Regions from separate parts of the Geodermatophilus sp. SYSU D00708 genome, predicted to be linked through region 1. Evidence: predicted binding sites of a transcription regulator. Region 1 holds the regulator's gene; the other holds the start of a gene.
What was found. The regulator LexA, encoded in region 1, represses DNA repair genes until DNA is damaged. The targets are predictions, from matches to a motif close to TCGAACANNTGTTCGA.
Positions count from the first base shown of each region.

Region 2: ACI79D_RS08990 (DUF222 domain-containing protein) is a predicted target of LexA. The motif match lies at 4,368-4,383, and genes of this name have one in related genera.

Region 1 is NZ_JBJGYS010000006.1:118,418-133,014, reverse strand. It holds gene ACI79D_RS07715 (phosphatase PAP2 family protein) at 1-91, shown strand, start outside; gene ACI79D_RS07710 (hypothetical protein) at 159-1,112, shown strand; gene lexA (transcriptional repressor LexA) at 1,174-1,926, opposite strand; gene ACI79D_RS07700 (LysM peptidoglycan-binding domain-containing protein) at 2,448-2,777, shown strand; gene ACI79D_RS07695 (hypothetical protein) at 3,010-3,555, shown strand; gene nrdR (transcriptional regulator NrdR) at 3,941-4,498, shown strand; gene ACI79D_RS07685 (vitamin B12-dependent ribonucleotide reductase) at 4,590-7,454, shown strand; gene ACI79D_RS07680 (SpoIIE family protein phosphatase) at 7,747-9,756, shown strand; gene ACI79D_RS07675 (SemiSWEET transporter) at 10,201-10,899, shown strand; gene ACI79D_RS07670 (LysM peptidoglycan-binding domain-containing protein) at 11,004-11,846, opposite strand; gene ACI79D_RS07665 (VOC family protein) at 12,281-12,784, opposite strand; gene ACI79D_RS07660 (GNAT family N-acetyltransferase) at 12,812-13,192, opposite strand; gene ACI79D_RS07655 (hypothetical protein) at 13,264-13,713, opposite strand; gene ACI79D_RS07650 (ABC transporter substrate-binding protein) at 13,886-14,597, opposite strand, start outside.
Region 2 is NZ_JBJGYS010000008.1:15,438-30,034, forward strand. It holds gene ACI79D_RS08960 (YybH family protein) at 1-197, opposite strand, end outside; gene ACI79D_RS08965 (AI-2E family transporter) at 194-1,372, opposite strand; gene ACI79D_RS08970 (nuclear transport factor 2 family protein) at 1,466-1,849, shown strand; gene ACI79D_RS08975 (DUF3237 domain-containing protein) at 1,857-2,321, opposite strand; gene ACI79D_RS08980 (HAD-IA family hydrolase) at 2,318-3,031, opposite strand; gene ACI79D_RS08985 (HNH endonuclease) at 3,140-3,526, opposite strand; gene ACI79D_RS08990 (DUF222 domain-containing protein) at 3,523-4,350, opposite strand; gene ACI79D_RS08995 (hypothetical protein) at 4,581-4,766, opposite strand; gene ACI79D_RS09000 (SGNH/GDSL hydrolase family protein) at 4,859-5,644, opposite strand; gene ACI79D_RS09005 (glycoside hydrolase family 3 C-terminal domain-containing protein) at 5,647-7,881, opposite strand; gene ACI79D_RS09010 (hypothetical protein) at 7,878-8,267, opposite strand; partial or broken gene ACI79D_RS09015 (hypothetical protein) at 8,245-8,628, shown strand; gene ACI79D_RS09020 (fumarylacetoacetate hydrolase family protein) at 8,740-9,588, shown strand; gene ACI79D_RS09025 (DUF3500 domain-containing protein) at 9,592-10,845, shown strand; gene ACI79D_RS09030 (helix-turn-helix domain-containing protein) at 10,879-11,805, opposite strand; gene ACI79D_RS09035 (carbon-nitrogen hydrolase family protein) at 11,941-12,990, shown strand; gene ACI79D_RS09040 (DeoR/GlpR family DNA-binding transcription regulator) at 13,170-13,958, shown strand; gene ACI79D_RS09045 (rhamnulokinase) at 13,955-14,597, shown strand, end outside.

The DNA.
Region 1 (14,597 bases):
CGGCATCCTGCTGTTGGGCGTGGTTCACGCACTGGACGCAGTCGCGATGTCACGCTGGGTGGGTGCCCGAGCTGGCCACCCGTCCGCGTAGCGGCTCCGCGGTACGGCGTCTGGCAGCGGGGTCGGCCCTCGCACTGACGCTCGTGCAGGGTGCCGGCGTGCCCGCGTACGCCGAGGAGGCCGCGGGCCCGCGCACGCAGTGCCAGGTCACCGACCCGCGCCTGCCGGAGCTCTCCGGCCTGGCGGTGGTGGGGAACCGCATGCTGGCCATCGACGACGGCGGGGACCGGGTCGACGTGTACGTCCTGGACGCCACCTGCCTGGTGATCGACGTGCGCAGCGCGGCGGTGGACCCCTACGACCCCGAGGACCTCGCGGTGGCGGCCGATGGGACGGTGTGGCTGGCCGACACCGGGGACAACAACGGCACGCGGGAGACGGTGGCGCTCATCGCCCTTCGCCCGGACGACACCACCGAGGTCTACCGGCTGGCCTTCCCCGAGGGACGACGCGACGTGGAGGCGCTCCTGCTCGCCCCCGACGGCACGCCCTACCTGGTGTCCAAGGAGGTGCTCGGCGCGAGCAAGGTGTACCGCCCCGTGAGCGCCCTCGTGGACGCCGGCACGGTCGGCCTCACCGAGGTGGCCGGCGTCGAGTTCACGCTCACCGGCACTCCCGGTGGCCCCGTCGGGCGCGCCGGCCAGCTGATGGTCACCGGGGGAGCGGTCTCGCCCGACGGCCGCTTCGTCGCGCTGCGCACCTACACCGACGCCTACGTGTGGCCGTTGTCGGGATCCGACGTGGCCGGTGCGCTGGCCGCCGACCCGGTCCGGTTGCCCCTGCCCGAGTCGCCGCAGGGTGAGGCGATCAGCTTCACCGCCGACACGACCGGTCTGGTCGTGTCCAGCGAGGGGCTGCCGGCCGACGTCACGGTCGTCCCGTTGAGCGCGGTCCCCAGCCCGGCCGCGGCCTCCGGGTCGGCGGACGGCTCCGTGCCGGACCTGCTCAGCACCGACGACGGCGGCGCGACGGTCATCGCGGCCGGCGTGCTCGCTGCGGTCGTCGCCGCCGCGCTGGTGTGGATCGTCGGGAGGTTGCGCCGCCGCTCCTGAGTGTGCGGCGGGGCGTGTGCTGAGCGTGCGGCGGCGCTGAGCTGAGCGCGCGGGGCGCGCGTCAGACCCGGCGAAGCACCGTCACGACGCGGCCCAGGATGGTCGCCTCGTCACCGGGGATCGGCTCGTACGCGGGGTTGTGCGGCAGCAGCCACACGTGACCGTCGCGGCGCTTGTAGGTCTTGACCGTCGCCTCGCCGTCGATCATGGCCGCGACGATCTCGCCGTTCTCGGCGGTCGGCTGCTGGCGCACCACGACCCAGTCGCCGTCGCAGATGGCGGCCTCGACCATCGAGTCACCGGCCACCTTCAGCATGAACAGCGTGCCCTCGCCGACCAGTTCGCGGGGCAGGGGGAAGACGTCCTCGACGGCCTGCTCGGCGAGCACCGGGCCACCGGCGGCGATCCGGCCCACCAGGGGCACGTAGGTCGGGGCGGGACCCTCCTCGACGCCGGCGGGGGCGGCCGGGGCGACGAGCTCCGCGGGGGCGTCGCCGGGCAGGCGGACGTCGAGGGCCCGGGGCCGGTTCGGGTCGCGGCGCAGCCAGCCCTTCTTCTGCAGGACCGTCAGCTGGTGGGCCACCGAGGAGGCCGAGGACAGGCCGACGGCCTCACCGATCTCGCGCACCGAGGGCGGGTACCCGCGGCGGTCGATCGAGTCGCGGATGACCTCGAGGACGCGGCGCTGCCGCTGGGTCAGGCCGTCGCCGGCCTCACCCCGGTCGGGGAAGGTGCGCACGGCTGCCGTCTCGGTGGTCGCCGGCGTGCCGGCCGTCCTCCGGCGGCTCCCCGACGTCCCGCTCTTCTCCGCCACCGTCGCCTCCTCGTCGGCTGCTCACCGCAGCACGTCTCGTCCGTCGGGACCGACCGTAGCGTGCTCAGGGCCCTCGATCAAACACATGTTCGAAGTGCTCGGCGGGGCGGGATGGTGTTTGTCGGACCCGTCCGGTAGACATCGCACAGACGTTCGAATCGAACAGACGTTCGACGGTGCGGGGTCGGTCGGGAGGAGTGGTCGTGGCAGGCGTGCAGCAGGCGGTGCTGGACTTCGACGACGCGGTGCAGGTGCCCTGGCGGCCCCGGCTCCGGGCGGTGCCGGGCGGTGCCGGGAGCGAGCCGGGGCGCTCGCCGCGGCCCGCCGTGTCGCGGACGGTCCCGTCCCGGGTCGATGTCGGCCGGCCGGCGGTGCAGGCGCCGTCCCGGCCGGCGGTTCTTGAGGCTGCTCGTCCGGGTGTCGGGGCGGCCCGGCCGGTGCCCGTGCGGCCCCGGGTGGCGCGCCCGGTGCCGGCGCGTCCGGCGGGAGCGGCGGTGCCTGGTGCGCCGTCGGGTCGCCCGGTGCGCGGGGGGTGTGGCCGGGTCGGCGGTGCCGCCGGATCGCGGCTGCGGCTCACCCAGCGGGCCCGCCGGCTGTCGGTGGTCCTCGCTCTGGGTGCCGGCGTGGCGCTGGGGTCGTGGCTCGGTCCCCTGGTGGCCGGCGGTGACGGCGACCTGCGGTTGGCCGGAGAGCGCAGCGTCGTCGTGCAGGCCGGGGACAGCGTGTGGTCGATCGCCGCCGACTTCGCCGGGCCGGACGAGGACGTGCGCGCCGTGGTCGACGCCATCGAGCAGATCAACGACCTCGACGGCGCCCGGGTCGTCCCGGGCCAGGTCCTCCAGTTGCCCTGACGTCCAGGTCCTCCAGCTGCCCTGACGTCGCCGACGAACCGCGCCGCCGCCCGGGTGCGGTCCCGGCCGAGGCCAGACAGCGACAAGGCGGACCGGCCAGGTTCGTCAACCCTCCGTGCGGAGACGTTGACGCTCTGTGGTCATCGGGCCACCTAACGTCAGTGCCGTGTCGCGGACGTCCGGAGGCCGAGCAGCGGTCTTCACCCAACAGTCGCAGTCGGTCGAGGTGTCCGTGGACGGAGCCTGGTGGCCGGGGTCGATCCTCGGCTGGCGCCACGACGCGCAGGGCTCCTGTGAGGTCTGGGTCCGGGTGGCGGTCGCCGGCCGGAACCGCGAGATCTGGACCGCCCTGAGCGATCTGCGGCTGCCCGAGCCGCGTCCGGCGACCGCCGGCGCCGCCGCGGCGGTCCCCGGTGCGGGTGCCGGCGCGCCGGTACTCGACCTCGGGCGCGCCGCGGCCCGCGAGCGGCTGGTCGCCGGTGTGCTGGGCGCGCCGGCTCTGGCGCCGGCCGGGGGTGCCGGTCCGTCCCGGCGTCGGCACGGTGGGGACGTCACCGCGGAGATGCCGGCGGTCGGGAGCGCGTTCGCCGGCCGTCACCGGGCGCCCGCTGCGGTGGCCGGGAGGCACCGGGCGGCCGACGACGACACCCGCGTCGACCTCCAGGCGGTCGCCGTCCCGCCGCGCCCCGAGCTCGACTGCCTCACCCGGCCCCTGCGCCTGGGGGACCGTGTGCCGCGGCCGCGCAGCCCGCGTGCCGACGGCGTCGTCCGCGCCTGACCCGGTTCCGTCCCGTCGTCGCGGTCGTCTCACCGACACGCCATACACCCCTCCGGCGCCTCCGAGCGACCCCCGCGGGGCGTGTCGCGACGGATCGCCGTGGCGGGTGTGACGGCAGAGCGTCCCTGGTCACGGCCGTGTCTCGAGGGCGTGTCCCGGCTTGCAGATCTTGTGGGCCGCGGCCTAGGGTTCCCCTACATCTAGTAGTTGCACCGTTGTAAGCCCGTCCACAGGCCGGTCCTCAGGTTCTCCCCGTGGCGTCCACCGGATGTCCCCAGGAGGGTCCACAGCCGACCTCCCGGGCCCGGCGCTCCGGCCGCTCCGCGGCCGCCGCACCGGCCGGGCGGAGCGATCGACGGACCACCACGAGGGGAGGGGAGTCGCCTTGCGCTGCCCCTTCTGCCACAACCCCGACAGCCGGGTCATCGACTCGCGCGAGGCCGACGAGGGGGCGACCACCCGTCGCCGCCGGTCGTGCCCCGCGTGCGGACGGCGGTTCACCACGGTGGAGGAGGCCGTCCTCGCCGTGGTGAAGCGCAGCGGCGTCAGTGAGCCGTTCAACCGCACCAAGGTGGTCGCCGGCGTCCGCCGGGCCTGTCAGGGGCGGCCGGTCGACGAGGACCAGCTGCAGCAGCTCGCGCAGCAGGTGGAGGACGCCATTCGGGCGAGCGGGGCCGCGGAGGTCCCCAGCCACGAGGTCGGGCTGGCGATCCTGCGGCCGCTGCGCGAGCTGGACGAGGTCGCCTACCTGCGCTTCGCCAGCGTCTACCGCGCCTTCACCTCGCTCGAGGACTTCGAGAAGGAGATCACCGAGCTCCGGGCCCGGCACATCGCTGCCGGGACCCCGCCGCTCCCTGGCATGCAGGACACCCCGCCGGCGCCGCGCCGGCGGGGGAGTGGGCGGGGCCAGGCCGCCTCCGCCGGCAGTGCCGCCGGCACCTGAGAACTGTCAGCACCACCCGCTAGAACAGAGTGCGGCTCTCTTCCCCAGCCGCCTTCCCCACCAGCAGGACCCACAACAGAGGGAGAGCTCCGTGACCGAGACCGAGGATCGCTTGACCGGCCGCACGCGTCGCGCCGCCAAGGCGCCGACCCGGGGGAAGGGCCTCAAGGTCAAGCGTGTCTTCACCACCGCCGGGGTGCACCCGTACGACGAGGTGACCTGGGAGCGTCGTGACGTCGTCATGACGAACTGGCGGGACGGGTCGATCAACTTCGAGCAGCGCGGCGTGGAGTTCCCCGCCTCGTGGAGCATCAACGCCACCAACATCGTCACCACGAAGTACTTCCGTGGCGCCGTGGGCACCCCGCAGCGGGAGAGCAGCCTGCGTCAGCTGATCGACCGGGTCGTGCTCACCTACGGGCAGGCCGGCCGCGAGTACGGCTACTTCGCCACCGAGGGCGACGCGGAAATCTTCGAGCACGAGCTGACCTGGATGCTGCTGCACCAGTACTTCAGCTTCAACTCGCCCGTCTGGTTCAACGTCGGCACGAGCGCCCCGCAGCAGGTGAGCGCCTGCTTCATCCTCGCCGTCGACGACACGATGGACTCGATCCTGAACTGGTACCGGGAGGAGGGGCTCATCTTCAAGGGCGGCTCCGGCGCCGGCCTGAACCTGTCCCGGATCCGCTCGTCCAAGGAGCTGCTGTCCTCCGGCGGCACGGCCTCCGGCCCGGTGTCCTTCATGCGGGGTGCCGACGCCTCCGCGGGCACGATCAAGTCCGGTGGCGCCACCCGCCGCGCGGCGAAGATGGTCGTCCTCGACATCGACCACCCCGACATCGAGGAGTTCATCGAGACCAAGGCGCGCGAGGAGGACAAGATCCGCGCGCTGCGCGACGCCGGGTACGACATGGACCTCGGCGGCAAGGACATCACCAGCGTCCAGTACCAGAACGCCAACAACTCCGTCCGCGTCTCCGACGAGTTCATGCGGGCGGTCGAGGACGGCACCGAGTTCGGCCTGCGCGCCCGGCTCGACGGGGCGGTCATCGAGACCGTCGACGCCAAGTCGCTGTTCCGCAAGGTCACCCAGGCCGCCTGGGAGTGCGCCGACCCGGGCATCCAGTACGACGACACGATCAACGACTGGCACACCAACCCCGAGACCGGCCGGATCAACGCGTCCAACCCGTGCTCGGAGTACATGAGCCTGGACAACAGCTCGTGCAACCTCGCGTCGCTGAACCTCATGAAGTTCCTCAAGGACGACGGCACGTTCGACGCCAAGAACTTCGTCAAGGCCGTCGAGCTGGTCATCACCGCGATGGACATCTCGATCTGCTTCGCCGACTTCCCGACCGACCCGATCGGTGAGACCACCCGCGCCTACCGTCAGCTGGGCATCGGCTACGCCAACCTCGGCGCGCTGCTGATGGCGACCGGGCACGCCTACGACTCGCGCGGCGGCCAGACCCTCGCCGCGGCCATCACCTCGCTGATGACCGGCACTGCCTACCGCCGCTCGGCCGAGCTCGCCGGCATCGTCGGCGCGTACGAGGGCTACGCCCGCAACGCCGACGCCCACGCGCGGGTCATGCGCAAGCACGCCGCGGCCAACGACGCCATCCGTCCGGTGGGCGCCGACGACGCCGACGTGCTCAAGGCCGCCACGGCCCAGTGGCAGGAGTGCCTGGCGATCGGCGCGGACTTCGGCTGGCGCAACGCCCAGGCCTCCGTGCTGGCCCCCACCGGGACCATCGGCTTCATGATGGACTGCGACACGACCGGCATCGAGCCGGACTTCTCGCTGGTCAAGTACAAGAAGCTGGTCGGCGGCGGCTCCATGCAGATCGTCAACCAGACCGTGCCGCGGGCGCTGCGCAGCCTGGGCTACCAGGACGAGCAGATCGAGGCGATCGTCGAGTACATCGCCGAGCACGGCCACGTCGTCGACGCCCCGAGCCTGCGCCCGGAGCACTACGAGGTGTTCGACTGCGCGATGGGCGAGCGGGCCATCTCCCCGATGGGCCACGTCCGGATGATGGCCGCGGTGCAGCCGTTCATCTCCGGCGCCATCAGCAAGACGGTCAACATGCCGGAGACGGCGACCGTCGAGGACGTCGAGAACATCTACTTCCAGGGCTGGAAGCTCGGCCTCAAGGCGCTGGCGATCTACCGCGACAACTGCAAGGTCGGCCAGCCGCTCTCCGACGCCAAGGCCAAGAAGGCCGACGCGAAGGTGGAGACCGCGGCCGCCGCTCCCGCGGCGCTGTCGCACCCGGTGCGCAAGCGGCTGCCCAAGAAGCGGACCAGCATGACGACGTCGTTCAGCGTCGCCGGTGCCGAGGGCTACATGACCGCCGGGATGTACGAGGACGGCAGCCTCGGCGAGGTCTTCCTCAAGCTGGGCAAGCAGGGCTCGACCCTGGCCGGTGTCATGGACGCCTTCTCGATCGGCATCTCGATCGCGCTGCAGCACGGTGTGCCGCTGGAGACCTACATCCAGAAGTTCACCAACATGCGGTTCGAGCCCGCCGGCATGACCGACGACCCGGACATCCGGATCGCGCAGTCGGTGATGGACTACATCTTCCGTCGCCTGGCGCTGGACCACCTGCCGGTGGAGAAGCGCGCCAACCTCGGCATCTTCAGCGCCGAGGAGCGGGCCGCCCAGGTCTCCGGCTACGGCACCTCGGCCTCCACCGCCGAGGTCGTCGAGGAGGACGAGGTCGACCTGGAGGCGCTGCGCACCTCCGCGCCGGCCGAGGGCCCGGCCAAGCCCGAGCCGAAGGCGGACAAGCCGGTCAAGGAGGCGCACTCCTCGGCCGAGCTGCTCGAGCTGGTCACCGGGACGGCCACCGACGCGCCGCTGTGCATGACCTGCGGCACGAAGATGCGCCCGGCCGGCAGCTGCTACGTCTGCGAGGGCTGCGGCTCCACCAGCGGCTGCAGCTGATGGCGGGGCTCGCCGGGATGTCAGCGCGGATCTCGCCGGATGTCCCGGCGGGCTCGCCGGGATGTGAGCGCGCTCGGCACTGAGATCGGTTGTACCGACCTGTACCACCCCGTCGGCCCCGGCCGCCCAGTGCGGCCGGGGCCGACGTGTAGTGCCCCGACCGGAGTGAGCAGGGATCCGGTGTCCCTGCCTGCGCCGCGGTGACGTCCACGGCGACCGCGGCCGCTGCCTCCCCATCCCGGTCGGCACCCCGCCGATGGCAGCGGTGCCACGGGCGGGAGAAGGTGTAGGGGTGAGCGGGGAGGACAGCGGCGGGGCCGGCGGCGAGGAGGAGGCGCTGCGGCGGCAGGTGGGAGAGGCCGAGGCGGTGCGCGCGGCCTTCGAGGAGATGCCGCTGCTGCTGGTCGGTCTGGAAGGTCCGGAACACACCTTCGTGGCGGCGAACGCCGTCTATCGGGAGTTCGTCGGGAAGCCGGCGTTCATCGGCACCCCCATCCGCGAGGCGATGCCCGAGCTGGCCGGGCAGCAGGTCTTCGAGATGTTCGACCGGGTCTACGCCACCGGAGAGCCCCAGACCGCCCGGGAGTGGCGCGTCCAGGTCGACCGGGACGGGACCGGTGCGGTCGAGGAGTCGTACGCCGACTTCACCTGTGTCCCGCGCCGGGCGGTCGACGGCACGGTCATCGGGCTGCTCGCCTTCGCCACCGACGTCACCGAGCGCGTCCGCGAGCGCCAGGCGGCGCAGCGGCAGGTCGACGAGGCCGAGCGGCGCTATCGGGACGCCCGCGACGTCGTGACCGCGTTGCAGGAGGCGCTGCTGCCCACGGCGCTGCCGGTGCTCCCCGGCGCGCGGATCGCCGCTCGGTACCTGGTGGCCGCGCACGACCGGGTCGCCGGCGGTGACTGGTTCGACGCCATCCCGCGGGCCGACGGCACCGTGGTCCTCATCGTCGGTGACGTGGTCGGGCACGGCGTGGCCGCGTCGGCTGCGATGGGGCAGCTGCGGGCGGTGCTGGCCGACGCGCTGGCCACCGAGACCGATCCGCTGGCCGCGCTGGTCCGGGCCGACGGGTTCGCCGCGCGGAACCCGGTGCTGCGCGCGACCACGCTGGCCCTGGTCGTCCTCGACCCGGCGACGGGAGCATTGCGCTACGCCAGCTGCGGACAACCCCCGCCGCTGGTCGTCGGCGCCGACGGGACCACCCGGTTCCTGGCCGACACCGGCACAGGTCCGCTGGGCACGGGCTCCACCCCGGTCCTCGCCGACGACACCCTCGGCCCCGGCGAGCTGGTCCTGCTCTACAGCGACGGACTGATCGAGCGCCCAAACCGCAGCGTCGACGCCGGCATGACCGAGCTGGCGACCGTCGCCGCCGATGCGGCCGCCAACCGGGCACTGCCGCTGCGCGCCGCCGCGTCCTCGGCCGAGCGGGTCTGCCAGCTCACCGTCGAGCTGCTCACCCGCACCGGCTACGCCGACGACGTCACCGTCCTGACCGCCCAGCGCCTGCCCACCCCCGTCGAGCCGCTGGACCTGCAGGCGCCGACCACCCGGGGGAGCCTGCGGCCGCTGCGGGTCAGCTTCGACGAGTGGCTCGACGCCCTCGACCCCGCCGAGAGCGACCGTGTGGCGCTGGAGCTGGCGGTGTGGGAGGCGGTCGCCAACGCCGTCGACCACGCCTACCCGCCCGGGCAGCCCGGGCCCGTCCGGCTGCAGGCGGCACTCGGTGCTGACGGCGTCCTCGAGTGCCGGATCAGCGACCGGGGCCGCTGGCGGCAGCCCGACCCGACGACCACCCACCGCGGGCGGGGACTGCTGCTCGCCGAGCAGCTCATCGACCACCTCGAGGTCCACCACCCACCGCACGCCGACGCCACCGAGGGCACGGTCGTGGTGCTCCGGCATCGGCTGCACCGGCCCGCGATGCTCGGGTCCGGCACCGACGCGTCACCGGCCGCGCCGGTCCCTCGACCGGAGTTCACCGTCGACGCCGAGCACAGCGACGGCCACCCCCGGCTACGGGTCCGCGGCCCGGTCGACGTCGTCACCGCCGAGGAGTTCGCCCGCGCGCTGTCCGGCGCCTCCCGCGGCGGGGTGCTGCCGCTGACCGTCGACCTCACCGGTGTGACCCACCTGGCCAGTGCGGGTGTGCAGGTCCTGCACCGGCTGCGCGACCAGCTCGCCGTTCAGCAGCAACCGCTGCAGCTGGTCGCCCCGCCCGGCAGTCCCGCGCAGGCGGTGCTCGACCTGGTGCGCCTCCCGCACGTGGCCAGCAACGGCGCGGGAACCGGCGCCGCGTGAACCGCTGACACTGGGCCCGAGTTGGTTCGGGCAGTGCCGATCTGCGGCGACGACCCGCTCCACCCCGTCGGGAGCCGGCGCGGTGGGCTGCCGACGACCAGGCCCATCCCGGGGAACGGCCGCACCGGACGTGGCCGGTCGGGCACCGACCCGGCCCGGCAACTCCTGCTCGCCGGGGCCCTGCGACCAGCTGCCGGCGTCCACCACCGGCTTCTGCGCCCGCCGACGGCGAGTGGCGCGGCCCACGGCGATGAGCAGGGTCACAGGGAGATAACGGCGAATCGCTTCCCGTCACCGGTCGACGGCGCCGATGACCCCTGTGGCCATCGTGCAGCGCTTGCGGCTCCGCTCAGTGACGAGGGTTCCGATCCGGTGTGCGGCTGATCCCCACCGGCCGGTGGCCACGCCCATCTGACGTCACCTGAACGGATCTCCCGCTCCACCATGATCGCCGTTCTCGGCTTCTTCGCGGCCACGCTCAGCATCTGCAACATCTGGCCCCAGGTCTGGCGGTCCTGCCGGCACGGCCGCACCCTCGGTTTCTCCCCGACGGCCGCCTGGCTCGGCGTCGGCCTCAACCTGTGCTGGCTGACCTTCGGCGTCCTCACCGCTGACCCGGCCCAGGTGCTCACCAACGCCGTCGTCGGCGCGGGCAACACCGCGGTGCTGGTCGCCGTGCTGGCCACGCGACCGCAGCTGCGCTCGACGCGGGTGCTCCTGCCGGCCGCGGCCGGCTGCGCAGCCCTCGTCGCGCTGGCGGCCGGCAGCGCCGCCGCGGTGGCCGTGCTCGGGGTCGCCCCGGCCGTGGTCGCCACCACGCTCGGCGCGGTGATCACCGTGATGGGTGTGGCTGCTGCCGTGCCGCAGCCGCTGAGCCTCCTGCGCGACCCCACCCAGGACCTGTCCGGGTTGTCCCCGGCGCGGTGGTGGCTGGGCGCGGGCTCGTGCGCCACCTGGGTCGTCTACGCCTGGCTGCACGGCCAGCCGGTGCTGTGCCTGTCGGCGGGCTTCGGGCTGTGCTGCGCCCTCGTCATCTGCGGGGTCCTGCGCGCCGCCCGGCGGACGGCGCGGCCCGTCGCCACGGTCACCGCGCTGCGGCCGGCGCCGGTCCGGACCGACGCCCGCGTGGTGCTCGCCGCCTGACCGCAGCCGTCGTCCGCGGACCCGGTACGACACAGCGACCCCCTGCCCGTTCGACGGGCAGGGGGTCGCTCCGGTGCGGCAACCTGGGCGTGGCAGCCCGAGGGTCAGCCGACGTAGTTCACGTGCACGTGGTCGAAGTGGTTGGCCGTCGCGCTGCCGCGGTCCTCCATCGGCTTCCAGGAGCCGGTCGGGGAGGTCAGGATCCGCTGCTGCCAGATGACGTACTCCACGCCGAGCTCGTCCCAGTGGTCGATCTGGTACTGGGCGATGGCGTCGCCCAGGGCGGCGTCGGACAGCACCATGTAGTCCAGCGCCAGCCCGGACGGGTGACCGTGCGGGTCGACCGCGCTGGAGCGGGTGCCGCCGATGGTGATCCCGGCGGCGCCGGGCACGTTCGTGACGACGGCGTCGGCGGCCGCCTGGGCCTGCGGGCGCACGGCCCCGGCGCTGTTGGTGATCTGCGCCGTCGCGGGCGCGGGCGCGGGTGCAGCAGCGGGCGCGGCCGGAGCGGCCGGTGCCGGGGCGGCGGCCGCCACGGGCGCCGAGTTGCCCACGCTGCCGACCTCGACGGGGGCCGCCGCGGCGGCCTGCGCGTCGCCGGCCACCAGCAGCACCTGACCCGGGAGGATCAGGTTCGGGTCGCCGCCGATGATGCCGACGTTGCGCTGGTACAGGTCCCGCCACGACTGGTCGAGCGTCGCGGCGATCTCCGCCACCGTGTCGCCGCTCTGGACGGTGTAGGAGTCCGCCGGTGCGGCGGCGGCCGTCTCGGCGGCAGGGGTCGGGGTGAGCGGTGCCGCTGCGGCGGCGGGGGCGCTGCCGTCCGCGGCCTGCGCGGGGGAGCTGCTCAGGACGCCGAGTCCGACGACGGTGGCCCCGGCTGCGACGGGGGCCTTGGCGATCGCCTTCTTGGTGCGGACATAGCGCGGCGCGCGGTGCTTGGCCATGGGTGGTCTCCGATCGCCGCCGGCGAGGTGAGCTGTCGGGTTCGGGCGATCGGTGCCCGGCCGCTCGTCGCGGCTTCACCCCGAGGCGCGCCGGGTCCGAAGCCGCGGCGTGCCGAGGAACGTGGGTCCCCCACCCCTGCCCGGAGGTTCCGTGGACGGCGACCGGTGGGCAGGGTTTGGCGGACCGGCGCCGCGCTTCCATCTGCGAAGCGCAGCCAAAACGTTACGTACCGTCATGTGCACTGTCGCCATGACGGCCGTCACAGCCTGGGATGTGTGGGACGGACGGGCTGGTCGGGGCAGAACTCCGGCGTCCGAGTGGGATGCAGCACAGTCGCCGGCCCCGCGGCGCCACCGGACGCGCGCCGGCCGGAAGACGGCCAGGTCAGGCCGCACCCGCCGGGGGAGAGGGCGGGTGCGGCCCCCGGGCGGGGTCAGAGCACGTGGTGGCCGTACATCTCCCCGAGCGGGTCGGCGATCAGCTCGATGCGCGCGCCGTCGGGGTCGCGGAAGTACACCGACACCCCGCTGTGCACCTCGTGGGGCACGCCGGCGTCGGCGAGCCGCTGCACCAGCTCCTGCCACCGGTCGGGATCGACGCTGATCGCCATGTGGTGCAGCCCGCCGAGCACCTCGGCGTAGGGGCCGACGTCGAGGCCGGGGAAGTCGAAGAAGGCGACGAGGTTGCCGTTGCCGATGTCGAAGAAGAAGTGCGACGAGCCCGGGTAGTCGCGGTTCTCGATCAGCTCGGTGAGCGGGAAGCCCAGCACGTCCTGGTAGAAGCGCACGGTGCGCTCCACGTCGCTGCTGATCAGCGCTGTGTGGTGCAGGCCGCGGGCAGTCGTGGCGGGGCGCTCGCCGGCCGGCTTGAGGTGGGCGGCGCGGATACGGGCGCGCTCGGCGTCCAGCGCGGCGGGATCGGGGGCGGTGGTGGTCATCGCGGTGGTCCTCTCGGTGGCGGGGCGTCAGTGGTCCGGTGGGGCGGCGGCGGGGGCGAGGTCGAACTGCGCCCGCCGCTCGACGGGCACGAGGTCGAGGTAGGCCGGGTGACGCCGGATGTAGCCGCGGATGAACGGGCAGAACGGCAACACCGACCGCCCCGAGTCCCGGGTCGCGTCCAGGGCACCGCGGGCCAGCACCGAGCCGAGCCCGCGGCCCTCGAAGGCCGGGTCCACGACGGTGTGGGTGAAGGCGACCGACGACGCCGTCCGCCGGTACTCGGCGAACCCCGCGACCGCGCCGTCCACCAGCACCTCGAACCGGCCGGCCTCGGGGCGGTCCACCACTGTCGGCTCGTTCTCGGGCATGGCACACCGGTCCTCTCGTTCGACGGTGGAGTCTCCCAGGAGAGGATCGCGCGCGGCCGCAGGTGGCGGGGCCGTCCGGTGCGCAGGTGCGCCCGTCGGCCCCCGCGGGCTCAGCGGCCGGCGGCCCGTGGCCGGGGGACGGCGGGACGGTTGCTGACCCGCCCCTCCATCAGGCAGGTCGTCCCGGCGGCACGGGTCCGCGCCCCCGCGATGCGCCGGCGCGCCTCGTGCACCAGCGCGCCGTCCTGCCGGGGAGCGCAGACCAGGATCGGGCGGTCCGCCCGGACGGCGGGGTGGGCGAAGGCCTGCTCCACCAGCTGCGTGCTCAGGGGGTCGGGCAGGTCCGGGCCGTCGACCCAGAACTCGACGACGACCTCCTCGTCCGGCTCCCACACGTGGGCCTCGGCCACGGAGGCGTCGGACATCACCACGGTGACGGCGGACGGTTCGACGACCAGCTCCCAGCGCCGTCCGTCCGGTGCGCCACCGGGGATGCGGCGGGGTCCGACCGGGGCGGTGGGGGCGGACCGGGGTCGGGGCGTCTGCGCGGCGAGGGTCAACTCGGTGCTCCTCGGGTGGGGTGTGGGACGAGCCGTCTCCACGGTGCCGAGCCGTCGGCGCCCCCAGCAGGGCCGTTGGTCCCGCAGCTCGCCGTCCCCGTCGGCGGCGGGCCGTCCACGGCGCGGGACCGGCCCCCGTGCGCCCGGTCCCGGACGCGCGGACGCCCCGGTGTCAGATGACGAACGAGGCCAGGGACTCCGGTGCGAACAGCTCCTCCGGCTCGTACTGCCGGGGGGAGAGCCCCTGCTCGTGGTGGTAGCGCAGGAACGTCTCCAGCGTCCGCCGGTTGGACTCCAGGCCGTAGGGCCACCAGTCCTCGCCGAGGGCCGAGCGGGTGCGCTCGACCTCGGCCCACAGCCACGGCAGGGCGTACCGCAGCGCGGCGGTCTCGCCGATGCCGGCCAGGCCGACCTCCTTGGCCGCGCCGCAGGCCTTGACCAGCTCCTGGGCCAGCCAGCGGTTCTGCTCGTAGACCTCCCGGCGGATCACCAGCGTGTGCATGATCGGGAAGATGCCGGTGCGGGCGTGGAACTGCCGCTCGACCTCCGCCGGGTCGGCGAACAGCCGCCGGATCCCGCCGCCGTCCGCGGTGTTGAACGGCCCCGGGTTGCGGGCGCTGTAGACCGCGTCGAGCTCGCCGTCGAGCAGCATCTGGGACAGCGTGTCGGCGGGGCCGATGGGCGCCACCTCGACGTCGGCCGGCAGGTCCAGCCGCACCTTCTCCGTCCGGCCGGTCTCGTCCAGCCCGCCGGTGCGGTAGCGCACCGACTCGACCGGCAGGCCGTGGTGCTCGGCGAGGATGCCGCGGATCCACACCGAGGCGGTGATCTGGTACTCCGGCACCCCGACGGTCCGGCCGGCGAGCTCGGCCGGGTCCTTGATG
Region 2 (14,597 bases), on a different contig from region 1:
TGGCGCTGCCACGCGAAGAACGCCGGCCAGATCTCGCGGTAGGCGGCCAGCCCGCGGACGCCGTCGTCCGGCGGCGGGACGTCGAACACGACGACGTCCTCGGCGTGGTCGGCGAGGACCGCGTCGAGGTCGCCGGTGTGCACCGCCGCCGCCCAGCGGGTCACCAGGTCGCGGATGGCTGCCGCGTCGTCGCTCATGCCGGTTCCGACCGCGCCTCCGGGGCGGACTCATCGGCGCGACCGTCCGCCTCCTCGTCGGGCACCAGCTCGTAGCGGCGGCCGTAGGTCTCGACCACCGCCTGGACCGCGGCGACGACGGGGATGGAGACCAGCGCGCCCATCGGCCCGAACAGCGCCGCCCCGACGATGACCGACCCGAACGCGACCGCGGGGTGGATCTCCACGGTGCGCGCGGTGATCCGCGGGCCGAGGAGGTAGTTCTCCACCTGCTGGTAGACCGCGCCGAAGACCACCACCCAGACCGCGTCGATCGGCTGGCCGGCCAGGGCGATGAGCGCCGGGACGCCGATGGCCAGGTAGGTGCCGATCGTCGGGATGAACTGCGAGACCACCCCGGTCCACAGCGCCAGCGGCAGCCAGAACGGGACGCCGAGGACCCACAGGAGGATGCCGGTGGCGAAGGCGCTGATGAAGGCCAGGAGGAAGCGGGACACGAGGTACCCGCCGGTCTTCTGCGCGGCGATCGCCCACACCGTGGAGATCACCCGCTGCTGGCGCGGCGGGAACCACCGGGCGACGGTGGCGCGCAGCACCGGGCCCTGCGCGGACATGTAGTAGGCGAAGAGCAGGAACGTCAGGCCCTGGAACAGCAGCCCGACCAGCGCGGTGAGGATGCCGACGACACCCGGGGTGAGGTCGGACAGGATGCCCTGCACCCGCGCCGGCGTGAGGTCGAGGGAGTCGACGATGTCACTGGGCCGGAAGGACGAGTCGAAGGTGCGGTTGACCCAGAGGACCACCTCCTCGACGACGCCGGGCAGGGCCCGGAGGAGCTCGATGAGCTGGTCGACCAGCAGCGTCCCGAAGACCGCGAGGAAGCCCACGGCCAGCGCGGTCACCGCGAACAGGACCAGGCCGGTGGCCGCGCCCCGGCGCAGGCCGGCGCGGGTGAGCCGCTCGACCACCGGCTCCACGCTGATGGAGAACAGCCAGGCGAGGAACAACAGCCCGAGGAAGCCGCGCAGGCTGGCGAAGGCCCACACGGCCACCTGGAAGACGGCGACCGCGACGAGCGCGAAGACCACGCCGCGCCGCAGCCAGGGCGGGGCCTGCCGGAACCAGCCGGCCTCGTCGGCGGGGCGCCGGGCGGCCGGCTCCCCCCGGCGGGGACCTGCGCGTTCGTCGCCGTCCACGCGCGGACGCTAGACCCTCCCGCCCGCCGGCGGCACCGGTCGCCGGCGGGACCCGGCGTGCGCGGCGCCGTTCCCGCCCGCCACGATGGGGGCATGGCCGACACCAGCGAGGACGTGCAGGCGGTGCTCGAGGCGGAGGACCGCCGCTACCGGGCGATGGTCGAGGGCGACCTCACCGCGCTGGACGCCCTCCTGGCCCCGGGGATGAGCTACGCCCACTCCAGCGGCAGGCGCGACACCAAGGACGAGTACCTCGACAAGCTCAGGACGGGCTACTACGTCTACCGCAGCGCGGAGCACCCGGTCGAGCGGGTCGAGGTGGCCGGCGACGCGGCGATCGTCATCGGCCGGATGACCTCGGACGTCGTGGTGGACGGCACGCCGAAGCACATCGACAACCTCGCCCTCGCCGTCTGGACCCGCGCGGACGGCAGCTGGCGGATGCTGGCCTACGCGCCGACGTCGCTGCCCCGCTGACCCCCGCTCAGCCCACGCGGAAGAAGTCGAAGACCACCGCGGCGGGGTGGCGCACCCCGGAGCCGACGAAGACGTGCGAGGTGAGCATCGCCAGCCGGGGCGCGTCGGTCTCGAAGCGGGGCGTGGACCGGAAGTAGATGCGCGCCGGGTCGACCGGGAGGTCCTGCCGCAGCCGGGCGACGTCCTCGGCCGAGCCGGTGCGCAGGCCCAGGTTCTCGACGTACACCCGCTCGCCCCGGTCGCTCTCCAGGACGTAGCGCGCCTCGGCCACCGTCTCGGTCTCGGTGCGGATGACCTGGAAGTCCGCGCCGCCGGGGAGGACCCGGCCGGTCATCAGCGGCCCGGACACCGTCCCGCCGGTGATCGGGATGACCCGCCGGTGCCCGGCGGGGGTCGTCCCGATCTCGATCGGCCGGTCGACGGTCACCTCCAGGTGCAGCACGTGCTCGAGCGGCGGCGGGACGACGGTCACGGTTCTCCTGGGGCGGTCGGGTGCGGGTCGCTGCGATCCTGCCCTGCCTCTCCGGACCACCCGCGCAGCAGGGCGCCCGGGTCGACCAGCAGCGCGTCGGCGTCCCACGAGGTGCCGCGCAGGTCCCGGACGACGACCGGGACGTCCGTGTCGAGGGCGCGCTCGCTGACGCCGACGACGGTCGCCCCGGCTGCGCGACCGGCGGCGATCCCGGCCGGGCTGTCCTCGAGGACGGCGCACTCCCCCGGCGGCCGGCCGAGCGCCTCGGCGGCGGCGCGGTAGCCGGCCGGGTCGGGCTTGCCCGCGGAGACGTCCTGGGCGCAGACCAGCACCGCGGGCAGCGGGAGGCCGGCCGCGGCGAGCCGGGCGGTGACCAGTTCCCGGCGTCCGGAGGTGACGACCGCCCACGTCCCGGCGGGCAGGGACGCGAGCAGGTCCGCGGCCCCGGGCACGGCGCTCACCCGGGCGGCGTCCTCGACCTCGTAGCGGTCGATGGCCGCCAGCGCGTCGGTGCGCCCGGCCTCGTCCACGAGCAGCGCGACGGTGTCCGCCGTCCGTCGCCCGTGCACCACCGCGGCGACCGCCCGGGGGTCCAGCCCGCGCTCCCGGGCCCAGCGCGACCAGGACAGCTCGACGCTGGCGTCGGAGTCGACCAGCACGCCGTCGGCGTCGAAGAGCAGCCCTCGACAGGGGACGCGCAGGCTGACCACCTCAACGATCCTGCCGCAGCGACACTCGGTGCAGTCTCCGCAACCGAAGGGATCGGGTCGGGCGGGGTCAGGCGGCGGCGGGTCAGGCCGCGGGGGGCCCGCGGCGGGTCAGGCGGCGGCGGGGAGCAGTGGGCCGGTGTGGATCGGGGTGCCGTCGGGGCGCCAGGTGCGCCATCGGCCGTCGGGTCGTCGCTCGACGCGGAAGCCGTGGTGCACCTTGGTGTGGTGCCGCTCGCAGAGGAGAGCGGAGTTGTCCAGGCTGGTGTGGCCGCCGTGGATCCACTCCAGCACGTGGTGCACGTCGCACCACCAGGTGGGGGCGCCGCAGCCGGCGAACACGCAGCCGCCGTCGCGCACCTCCACCGCCCGCCGCAGGTGGGGCGGGACGAGGCGGAGGGTGCGGCCGTAGTCCAGCGGGACCCCGTCGGGGCCGAGCACGATCCGGGTGAGCTGTCCGTCGCAGGCCAGCCACCGGGCGCGCGCCGCGGAGATCACCGCCCCGAGGCGAGCGTGCCGGCACCGGAGGCGGTGGCCGGGTCGACCAGGTCCTCGATGCCGATCTGCACCAGCACCTGCGGCTTGTGCCCGCGCAGCTGCGGCAGCGACCCGGCGGCCAAGGCGTTGTCGCACAGCTGCACCAGCGCGTCGGCCAGCTGCTGCGGCCGGGAGCGGTCGTCGGCGGCGCAGCGGCCGGCCTGCACGACCGACTCCAGCGCGGCGGCCAGCTTCTCCCCGCCGACCGCGTCCAGGTCGAACCGGCCCGTGAGCGACCCGTCGGCGTGGCGGGCGATGGTCAGCCGCCGACCCGCGGTCGGATCCGGCTCGGGCCCGTCGGGATCGAGGCGGGCCAGGTAGTGGTGCACCACCTGCCGCAGCTCGTCGTGCGGCCGCTCCGCGGCGACCTGCGCCAGCACCGCGTCCACCTCGCCGAGGTCGGCACCGGCGGCGGCCGCGGCGGCCTGCGCCTCCGGGCGGGTGATCGGCTCGATGAGCGCGACCTGGCCCTCGGTCACCGCCCCGGCGGCGAAAGCCGCCCCGACGGCGGGCAGGTGTTCCAGCGCCCGCCCGGCGCGGACCACCCGGCCGGCCTCGGCCACCGACAGGTGCCCGTGCCCGCGCAGCCACGACGCCATCGACTTCAGCCCGTCGAACTCCGCCGCCCCGGTGCCCTCGCACTCGGCCACCGTGCGCGCCACCTCGGCGGCCAGCCGGTTCTGCGCGCACAACAGCCCGCGCAGCCGGACCAGCAGCGCCGGCCCGAACAACCGCGCCAGCTCCTCCCCGCCGAGGGTGTCGAGGGCTGCGGTCAGCTCGTCCACGACACCTCCCCAACGGTTCGATCACGTGTTCGAAGTCTACCGCCGCAAGGCCCCCGCCGCAGCTCGAATCCCCAGCTCAGAGCGCTGTCCACAGATCATCGCAGGGGCTTGACTCGTGCTCGACGCACCGCCGCAGCAGCACGACCGACGACCGCGGTGTCCCGGCGATCACGAAGCCACGGGTCACCCCGACGAACCCGGGAAGGGCGCCGGCGCTGACCCGTCGAGCGCTACTCCTCGCTCGGGGCCGGCTTCCCGCGGCCGGTGCGGCGCCGGCCCAACCAGCGGATCAACCGCGCCAGCGCCAGCTCCAGGCCGGCGTCGTTCCCCGCGCTGGACTGCTGACCGAGGAAGTCCGCCCCGGTGTCGCGTCGCGGTGAGCCGTCCCCCCAGGGACCGCGGTCGAGGGTGCCCATCGCCACTCCTGGGTCAGGCCTGCGCTGCTCACGCCCACTGTGCCGTACGCGTCGCGGTCCGTCGCGGAGGTCGCCCCAGTGGCGGACGAGGGTCAGACGCGCCGCAGGTGGCCGGTGACCAGGTCGGCGACGGCGCGCATCCCGGCGGCGTTCGGGTGGTACGGCACGACGCCGCCGGCCGTCACGTCGCCGAACTCCCAGCCGGTGACCCACGGATCCGCGGAGCAGACCGAGTGGTCGCGGCTGGCCGCCGACGCGCGCACGAGGTCGGCGCCGGCCGCCCGGGCGGCGGTCGCGGTGGCCGCCTCCAGCTGCTCGGCGATCCCGCGGCAGAGGGCGAGGTCGCCGTCGTCCATGGGCAGGGCCGGGCACCCGCCGCCGGACGGCGGCAGCACGGTGAGGTAGTCGACGAGCACCACGCGGGCGCGGGGCGCCCGCTCCCGCACCGCTGCCACGGCCGCGGTCAGCTCCACGGCCAGCCCGCCCAGCGCCCGCTCGACGGCGGCCGGGTCCACCGGCGCGCCGAAGAACGCGCGGGCCGAGGCGGGCGCGGCCGAGGGCGCCACCCGGTACGAGCAGCGCAGCATCGTCAGCAGGTACTCGACGTCGTTGCCGCCGACGGTGACCGTGACCAGGTCGGTCCGCTCGTCGACGGCGTCGATCTGCGGCGGCACGGTGGCCCCGCCGAGCAGCACCTGCGGCGTCCGGACGACGGAGGCCAGGGTGGCGCCGCCGCAGGAGACGTCCACGAGGTCCAGGCCGAGCCGCTCGGCGACCAGGTGCGGGTAGTTGGCGCCCGAGCGCCCGCAGCCGGGCTCCAGCACCGGCTCGATGCCCGGCCCGGCCGCGAACGAGCTGCCCAGGGCCACGTAGCGCACGGTCAGCCCACCCGCGCCGCGGCGGCCCGCTCGAGCAGCCGGTCCAGCTCGCCGGCCGGGATCGACGCCCCCAGGTCGGCGACGAATCGGCGCATCGGCATCGAGGCGACCATCCGCAGCATGCCGAGCCTGGCCTCGGTGGACGGCGGCGGGAGGTCCGGCAGCCACGTGGCGAACCCCTCGACCAGCGCCGTCCCGACCACCGGGTGGGCCACCCACTCGCCGAGGGCGGAGTCGAGGGTGAGCACCGGGACGAGGTCGTCGCCGGCCAGCGTCAGGACCGCCTCGGCCACCACGTCGAGCGCGCTGGCCCCGACCTGCACCGCGTACTCCCCCGGCGCGACGACCCAGCCGCTCTCGCGCACGTCCCAGTAGGCGAATGCCCGGCGGTCCAGGTCCAGCCGCACGGTCCGGCTCTCCCCCGGCGCCAGCGCGACCTTGGTGAAGGCGCGCAGCTCCCGCGCCGGACGGCGGACCGGCCCGGCCGTCGTCGCCACGTAGACCTGCACCACGTGCTTGCCGGCGCGCCCGCCGGTGTTGGCCACCGTCACCGACACCGTGGCCGTGTCGTCTCCGGTGGCGACCACCTGCAGGTCCGTCGTCTCGACGGTCGTGTAGGTCAGCCCGTGCCCGAACGGGTAGCGCACCGGCCGGCGCAGCGTCGCGAACCCCCGGTAGCCGACGATCACCCCCTCCGCGTAGCGGACGTGCCCCTGCTCGCCGGGGAAGGCGAGGAAGCTCGGGACGTCCTCCAGCCGCAGCGGGATGGTCTCGGCGAGGTGCCCGGACGGGGCGACGACGCCGAACAGCAGGTCGGCCAGCGCGCCGCCGCCGGCCTGCCCGAGCAGGGCGCCGTCGAGGATCGCGTCGACGTCGTCGTGCCAGCCCTCCAGCGACACCACGCCGCCGTGGGAGAGCACGACGACGGTCCGCGGCGCCACGGCAGCGACTGCGCCGATCAGCTCGACCTGGACCGTCGGCAGGTCGAGGTGCTCGCGGTCGAAGCCCTCGGACTCCTCGGCCTCCCCCAGCCCGGCGAAGACGACGGCGACGTCGGCGGCGCGGGCCACCCCGACCGCCTCCTCGCGCAGGGCGGCGGCGTCCCCGGAGCCGTCGAGGGAGAAGCCGGGGGCGAAGGCCACCGACGGCGCGAGCGCCCGCACGGCGTCGAGCGCGGAGTCCACGCGGGTGGGGGCGACGTTCGAGCTGCCGCCGCCCTGGAAGCGCGGGGTGCGGGCGAACTCGCCCACCACGGCGATCCGCGCCCCGGCCGACAGCGGCAGCGTCGCGTGCTCGTTGCGCAGCAGGACGGCGCACTCGGCGGCCAGCTCGCGGGCCAGCGCGTGGTGGGCGTCGGCATCGAACCCGTCGGTCGGCTCGCCGGCGTAGCGGGCCAGGGCGGCGACGCGGGCCGCGCTCGCGTCGACGAACGCCTCGTCGAGCTCACCGGCGCGCACGGCCTCGACCACCCGCCGGTCGCCGGCACCGCGGTCGCCGGGCATCTGCAGGTCCAGCCCCGCAGCAAGTGCGGCGACCCGGTCGTCGACCGCGCCCCAGTCGGAGACGACGACGCCCTCGAAGCCCCACTCGTCGCGCAGCACCTCGGTGAGCAGCTCCCGGTGCTGCGACGCGTAGACGCCGTTGACCTTGTTGTAGGCGCACATGACCGTGGCCGGCCGCGCCTCGGTGACGACCCGCTCGAAGGCCGGCAGGTAGATCTCGCGGAGGGTGCGCTCGTCGACGTCCGCACTGACCTGCATGCGGTCGGTCTCCTGGTTGTTGGCGGCGAAGTGCTTGACGGACGCGCCGACGCCCTCGGCCTCCTGGCCCCGCACGTGCGCGGCGCCGAGCACTCCGGCCAGCAGCGGGTCCTCGGAGTAGTACTCGAAGTTGCGCCCGCACAGCGGCGACCGCTTGATGTTCACCCCCGGCCCGAGGACGACGTGCACGCCGAGCGCCCGCGCCTCGCGGCCGATGGCCCGCCCGACGCGCTCGGCCACCGACGGGTCCCAGCTCGCGGCGACGGCGACCGCCGGTGGGAAGCACGTCGCCGGGACGTTGGCGTGGATGCCGATCGTGGCGAAGTCGCCCTGCTGGCGGCGGACGCCGTGCGGCCCGTCGGTGAGCACCACCGACGGGACGTCCCCGACCGGCTCCGTCGTCCAGAAGTCGCGGCCGGAGAGCAGCGCGGCCTTCTCCTCGAGCGGGAGCGCGTCGAGGGAGGGGTCGGGCGTCACGGGAGCTCCCGGGGGTCGTCGGTGCCGGCGTACGAGAACGAGCGCACCACCAGCTCGCCGCGCGCGCACCACGGGCCGCCCAGCCGGCCGGTCATGCCGCCGGCGACCTCGGTCGCGACGTACCGGCCGTCCAGCCGGCCGAGCTCGGCGAACCCGCCGTCCCGGCCGACCAGACCGGCGACCAGGACGTCGGGCGCCAGCGCGGTCGAGGAGAAGTGCCCCTCGCCGGGCAGCGTCCGGATCTCCAGCACGACCTCGCCCGCGACCGCGGCCTCGCCCAGCACCGACCGCAGCGGGCCGACCTGGGCCACCGCCCGCACGCGGTCGCCGTCCAGCTCCAGGTCGAGGTGGTGGCGGGCGTCGATGCGCAGCGACAGCCCGCCCACGCCGTCCACCCGCACGGTCGCGCGGAACCGGGCGGACAGGTGCTCCTGCCGGCGGCCGGCGGACGCGAGGTCCTCCGACGCGGGGTCCGGGTCGCGGGCGGCCAGGCGCCACCCGCCCTCGACCGGCGTCAGCAGGTCGCCGGGGAACCGGCGCGGCGCCACCCAGGAGACCGGCAGGGCCGGCCCGGCCAGCTCGTCGACGACCACCGGGCCGTCAGGCGGGTTGGCCGGGCACGGCTCCCCCGCCGCGCCGCCGTTCCTGCTGCTGCACGGCACGGCCGACCGCTTCGTCCCCTGCGTGCAGAGCCAGCGGCTGGCCGCGGCGCTGCAGGGCGCGGGCGCGCACGTCACGCTGTCCACCTCCGCCGGCGCCGACCAACATGTGGCTCGGCGCCCCCGACGCCGCCCGCGACGCGCTCGACCGCACACTCGCGTTCCTGCGGCGCCACCTGACGAACGAGAGGAACCAGTCATGAAGATCGTGGGCATCCGCCGGGACGGCGGACCGGTCGAGGTCGCAGCGCTGTCCGACGACGGCGCGCAGGTGACCGTGGTGGCGCCGCTGGAGGAGTTCTGGGCCGACGCGGCAGGCCTGCTCTCCCGCGAGCCGGCCGGGGAGACCCTCGCCGTCGCCGACGTCGAGCGGGTGCCGCCGGTGCTGCCCGGCGCCCGCGTGGTCTGCATCGGGCTGAACTACCTCAAGCACGTCGCCGAGGGCTCCTTCGCCGGCCAGGACCTCCCGCCCTACCCGACGCTGTTCGCCCGCTGGACGGCCTCGCTGACCGTGGACGGCGCCGAGGTCCCGGTGCCCTCCGACGAGGACGGCCTGGACTGGGAGGGCGAGGTCGTCGCCTACGTCGGCTCCACCCTGGTCGACGCCACCCCGGAGGAGGCGCTGGCCGCCGTCGTCGGCTACTCCACGTTCAACGACCTCACCTCGCGGCGGGCGCAGAAGCTGACCAGCCAGTGGATCCTGGGCAAGAACGGCGACAACTCCGGCCCGTTGGGCCCGCTGGTGCCCGCGGCCGAGGTCGGCGACCTGCGCGAGGGCCTGCGGGTGCAGACCCGGGTCAACGGCGAGACGGTGCAGGACGGCCGCACCGACGAGATGGTCTACACCGTCGGCGACACCCTCGCGCTGATCTCCCGGACGTTCACCCTGCGCCCGGGCGACCTGCTGGCCACCGGCACCCCGTCCGGCGTCGGCTACGCCCGCGACCCGCAGTGGCTGCTGCAGCCCGGCGACGTCGTCGAGGTCGAGGTCGAGCGGCTGGGCGTGCTGCGCAACCCCGTGGTCGGCAACGAGTCCCGGAAGGCCTGAGCCGTGTCCGGGGAGTTCCGCCAGTACCTGTTCCCGCACGACCACCCGCGGCTGGCCGAGGTCCGCGGCCTGGACCCCTACGCCTACGGCGAGCTGGCCAAGACCCCGGGCACCTTCACCGGTGGCCTGGTCGAGGGCTGGACGCCGCTCTACGGCAACGAGTTCCGCGGCGTCACCGAGGACGGCACCCTGCGCGAGGGCCTGTACCCGCTGGAGCCTGCCCGGCCGGGCGAGGAGGCGCCGGTAGAGGCGATGGTCGGCGCCGCGGAGGCGCTGCTGGCCGCCCTGTCGCCCGAGGACCGCGCCCGGGTCGCCTTCGACGTCGACGCCGTCGAGTGGCAGACCTGGGCCAACCCGGAGTTCATGCAGTACGACACCGGCCTGCGGCTGGAGTTCCAGCCGCCGCCGGTGCGGGAGGCCGCGCTCGCCCTGGTGCGGGCCTCCCTCTCGCCCGAGGGGGCGGCCTCGGTGCACGCGATGATGCTCGTCAACGGCTTCCTCGGCGACGTCGTCGACCTGCCCACCGTGCTCGGCGAGTGGAGCTACAACGTCGCCGTCTACGGCACCCCGGACCTGCGGGCGCCGTGGGGCTGGCAGCTCTACGGCCACCACTGCGCGGTCAACTGCCTGGTCGTCGAGGGCCGGATGGTGGTCTCGCCGGTGTTCCTCGGCGCCGAGCCCGACGAGATCGACGCCGGTCCGCACGCCGGCATCTCCGGCCTGTTCGCCGACCGGATCGACGCCGGGCTGGCCGTCATGGCCGCGCTGGACCCCGACCAGCGCGCCCGGGCGACGGTGTACGAGCAGATGGTCGACCCCGCCATGCCGCCCGGCCGGGTGCACCCCGGCGACGAGCGGCACCTGGCCGGCGCCTTCCAGGACAACCGGGTCATCCCGGTCGAGGGCGTGCCGGTCGCCGAGCTCTCCGCCGAGGCCCGGCAGCGGGTGCTCGACGTCGTCGCCACCTTCGTGCGGCTGCTGCCCGAGGGCCCGCGCGCCGCGCGGATGCGGGAGGTCGAGGCGCACCTGGACCAGACCTGGTTCTGCTGGATCGGCGGGCACGAGCCCGGGGACGTCTTCTACTACCGGGTCCAGTCGCCGGTGGTGATCGCCGAGCTCGACCACCACTGCGGGGTCTTCCTCGACTACGACACCCCGAAGACCTTCCACATCCACACCGTGCTGCGCACCCCGCACGGCAACGACTACGGTCGGGCCTGGGTGCGGCAGTGGCAGGAGCGCGCGGCCGGGAACTGACCCGGTCGGGGGGGCGCCGTCCGCCCCGCCCGCTCAGGCCCCGGCGGGGCGGTGCCGCGCGCGGTACACGCGCGGCGGGACGCCGTGGGCGGCCCGGAACACCCGGCTGAAGTGCGCCGGGTCGGGGAAGCCGACCGCCACGGCGACGTCGGCGACGCCGAGGTGGTCCTGGCGGGGGTCGAGCAGCAGGTCGCGGGCCCGCGCCATCCGCTGGCCGCGGACGTAGGCGGCCACCGGGCCGATCTCGGCCGAGAACGCGGTGTAGAGGCGGCGCCGCGAGACGCCGAGGACCGCCGCCACCAGCTCCGGCCCGAGCCCGGGGTCGTCCAGGTGCCGGGCGACCACCTCCCGGCCGCGCGCCACCAGGTCGGCGTCACCGGTCCCGATGCCGGCCCGGGAGCGGGGGGTCTCCCGCACCGCGCGGTCGAACTCGCCGGCGAGCTCGCCGTCCGTGGCACCGGCCAGCAGCCGGGCGGCGAGCCGCTCGGCCGCGGGACCGGCCATGACGGTGGCCGAGACCGCCGCGACCCGGTCCCGCGACACGGCGACCAGCTCCTGGGGCAGCAGGGCGATCAGGACCCCGAACGGCAGGTCGCTGCCCACCTCGTAGGGCGCGGAGGTGTCGTAGACCGCGACCTGGCCCGGCGCGAGCCGGCAGCGTCGCCCGTGCTGGCCGACCGACACACTGCCGGCCAGGGCGACCGCCGCCTTGTAGTGGCCGGCCCCCGCGCCGCCGGCGAGCTCCCCGGTGCGCACGCCGGTGTGCGCGGTCGCGTGCAGGCGGCACACCCGCACGTCGCCGGCGCGGCGCATCCGCATCCGGCCGTGGATGTTCGCCGCCGTGCTGCGCATCCGCAGCGGGACCAGCATCCGCGAGGCGGCCGCCGTCCACCGGGCGACCGTCTCGGGGCCGCCGGCCGGCCCGGACTCGTAGCGGTCCTCGGCGGGGAGAGGGGGCACGGGCCGTCCAGGAGTCAGGAGCGGGGGACGCGGTGCCGCCGAGCCTAGGAGCTGGTGCGTCCCCGACGTGGACATCCGTGCACGGCTGCACGGATGTCCAAGTGCCCGGCCGGGGTGCTCCCTAGCGTCCGCGCCATGACTTCCTCCCCCTCCGTCGTCCGCGTGGCCGCCGTCCACGGTGCCGCTCCGTTCCTCGACCTCGACGCGGGCGTCGCCCGCGCGGCCGAGCTGATCGTCGAGGCGGGCCGCAACGGCGCCCGGCTGGTCGCCTTCCCCGAGACCTACCTGCCCGGCTACCCGAGCTGGATCTGGTCGCACACCGCCAAGTACGCCGCGCCGCTGTTCGCCGAGCTGTTCGCCTCCTCCGTGGACCTCCCCGGCCGCGCGTCGGACACCCTCGCCGCCGCGGCGAAGGAGGCCGGCACGTGGGTGGTCATGGGCATGAACGAGCGCGACGGCGGAACGCTCTACAACACCCAGGCCTACTACTCCCCCGAGGGCCGCCTGGTGGCCCGGCACCGCAAGCTGGTGCCCACGAACGCGGAGCGGACGGTGTGGGGCCGCGGCGACGGCCGCGACGTCTTCGTCGTCGACACCGGCTTCGCCAAGGTCGGCGGGCTCATCTGCTTCGAGCACAGCATGGACCTCAACAAGTACGCCCTCGCCACGCTCGGCGAGCAGATCCACGTCGCCGCGTGGCCGGCCATCAGCGCCACCCACGCCGACCCCAACGCCGGCAACTTCGACCACTACTCGCAGACCCTCGCCGCAGCCCACGCCATCTGCGCCCAGACCTACGTGATCGTCGTCCAGGGCCGGCTGTCGGAGGAGATCGTCGACCGGCTCGGCGTGCCGGAGGGCCCCGACGCCCCCACCGTCGGCGGCGGGATGACCGGCTTCATGGGGCCCGACGGCCGCTGGCTCACCGAGCCGCACCGGCACGACGAGGCGGTCCTCTACGCCGACCTCGACCTCGGGGTCATTCCCTTCGCCCGGTTCTTCGCCGACTCGGCCGGCCACTACGCCCGTCCGGACGTCTTCCGCTTCGGTGTCGACCGCACCCCGCAGACCGTGCTCGGGACGCAGCGGGTGGCGCCGGTCCCCGTCGCCGCCGTGGGCGGCGTCGAGCCGCGGGACGGCGAGCCGGCGGCGAGCTACCGGGTGCTCTCGGCCGTCACCGGCTGAGCCGCGGGCACCCGCGCGGCACGGTGCCGCGCGGGTGCCCGCCTGCGAAAGCGTTCCGCTGATCCAGCGAAAGCCCTTCGCTTTCGCTTCCCTGCGGAGCCTTGACGTTGGATTTCGGGCGGCTCTACCTTTCGCGCGCCGAGTGACCCCGGTCACATGTGAGGCGCGAGGAGGTGGCGGTGCCCTCCCTGGACGAGCACGCTCGCTCCCAGGCGATCCTGTCCGCGCTGGGTGCCACGGGCCGGGTCGAGGTCAACGACCTCGCCCAGCGGCTCGACGTCTCCGCCGTCACCATCCGCAAGGACCTCGACGCGCTCGAGCAGCGGGCCGCCCTGCGGCGGGTCCGCGGCGGGGCGGTCGCGGCCGCGCTGGTCGACGAGGGGTCCTTCGAGACCCGCCTGCGCGTCCGGCGGGCGGAGAAGGCCGCCATCGCCCGGGCCGTCGCGCCGCTGGTGCAGGACGGCGACGTCATCGCGCTCGACTCCTCGACCAGCTGCCACTACCTGGCCCACGAGCTGCTGCGCCGCCGGTCCCTGGTGGTGATCACCAACAGCATGCCGACCGCGACCCTGTTCTCCGAGCGGTCGGAGGCCACGGTGCTGGTGACCGGCGGCATCGTGCGCCGGTCGGCGCGGTCGGTCGTCGGGCTGATCGGCGACGTCCTGGCCGGGCGCGGGCGCATCGACAAGGGCTTCATCGGCGCCCACGCCGTCTCCGCCGAGCGCGGCGTGCTGGAGATGGCGCTGGAGGAGGTGCAGGCCAAGCAGTACTTCGCCGCCCACTGCAGCGCGCTGTTCGGGTTGGTCGACTCCAGCAAGTTCGGCAGCTTCTCGCTGCACACGGCCACGCCGCTGGCGCAGCTCACCGCCGTCTACACCGACGCCGCGGCCGACCCCGCCGTCGTGGCCGCGATCGAGGCGGCCGGCACCCGCGTGCACCGGGTCGCCGTCCCGGAGGAGCAGCGGTGAGCGCGGTCCGGACCGTCGCGGCGGTCGACCTCGGCGCGGAGAGCGGCCGGGTGGAGCGGGCCGACTTCGACGGCGAGCGGCTGACCGTCCGGGAGGTCGCCCGCTTCGCGCACGCCCCCGCGCCGGTCGACGGCATCCTGCGCTGGGACCTCGACCTGCTCACCCGGGCGGTCACCGACGGGCTCGGCGCGCTCGCCGCCGAGGGGTCGCCGGTCGCCTCGGTCGGCGTGGACGCGTGGGGCGTCGACTACGGGCTGCTGGACGCCGACGGGCGGCTGGTGGACGCGCCGACGTGCTACCGCGACCCGCGGCAGTCCGCGGCGATGGACGAGGTCCTGGCCACCGTCGGCCGGGAGCGGCTGTACCGGGCCACCGGCGTCCAGGTCAACGAGATCAACACCGTGTTCGCGCTGGTGTCCGACGCACGGACGACCACCCGGCTGGACCGGGCGGCGTCGCTGCTGATGCTGCCCGACGTCTTCCACTCCCTGCTGTCCGGCGCCCGCGTCACCGAGGCCACCGCCGCGTCGACCACCGGCCTGTACGACGCCGGCGCGGGCCGCTGGGCGGGCGACCTGGCCGAGGAGCTGGGCATCCCGGCCCGGCTGTTCCCCGAGGTGGTCGACCCGGGCACCGACC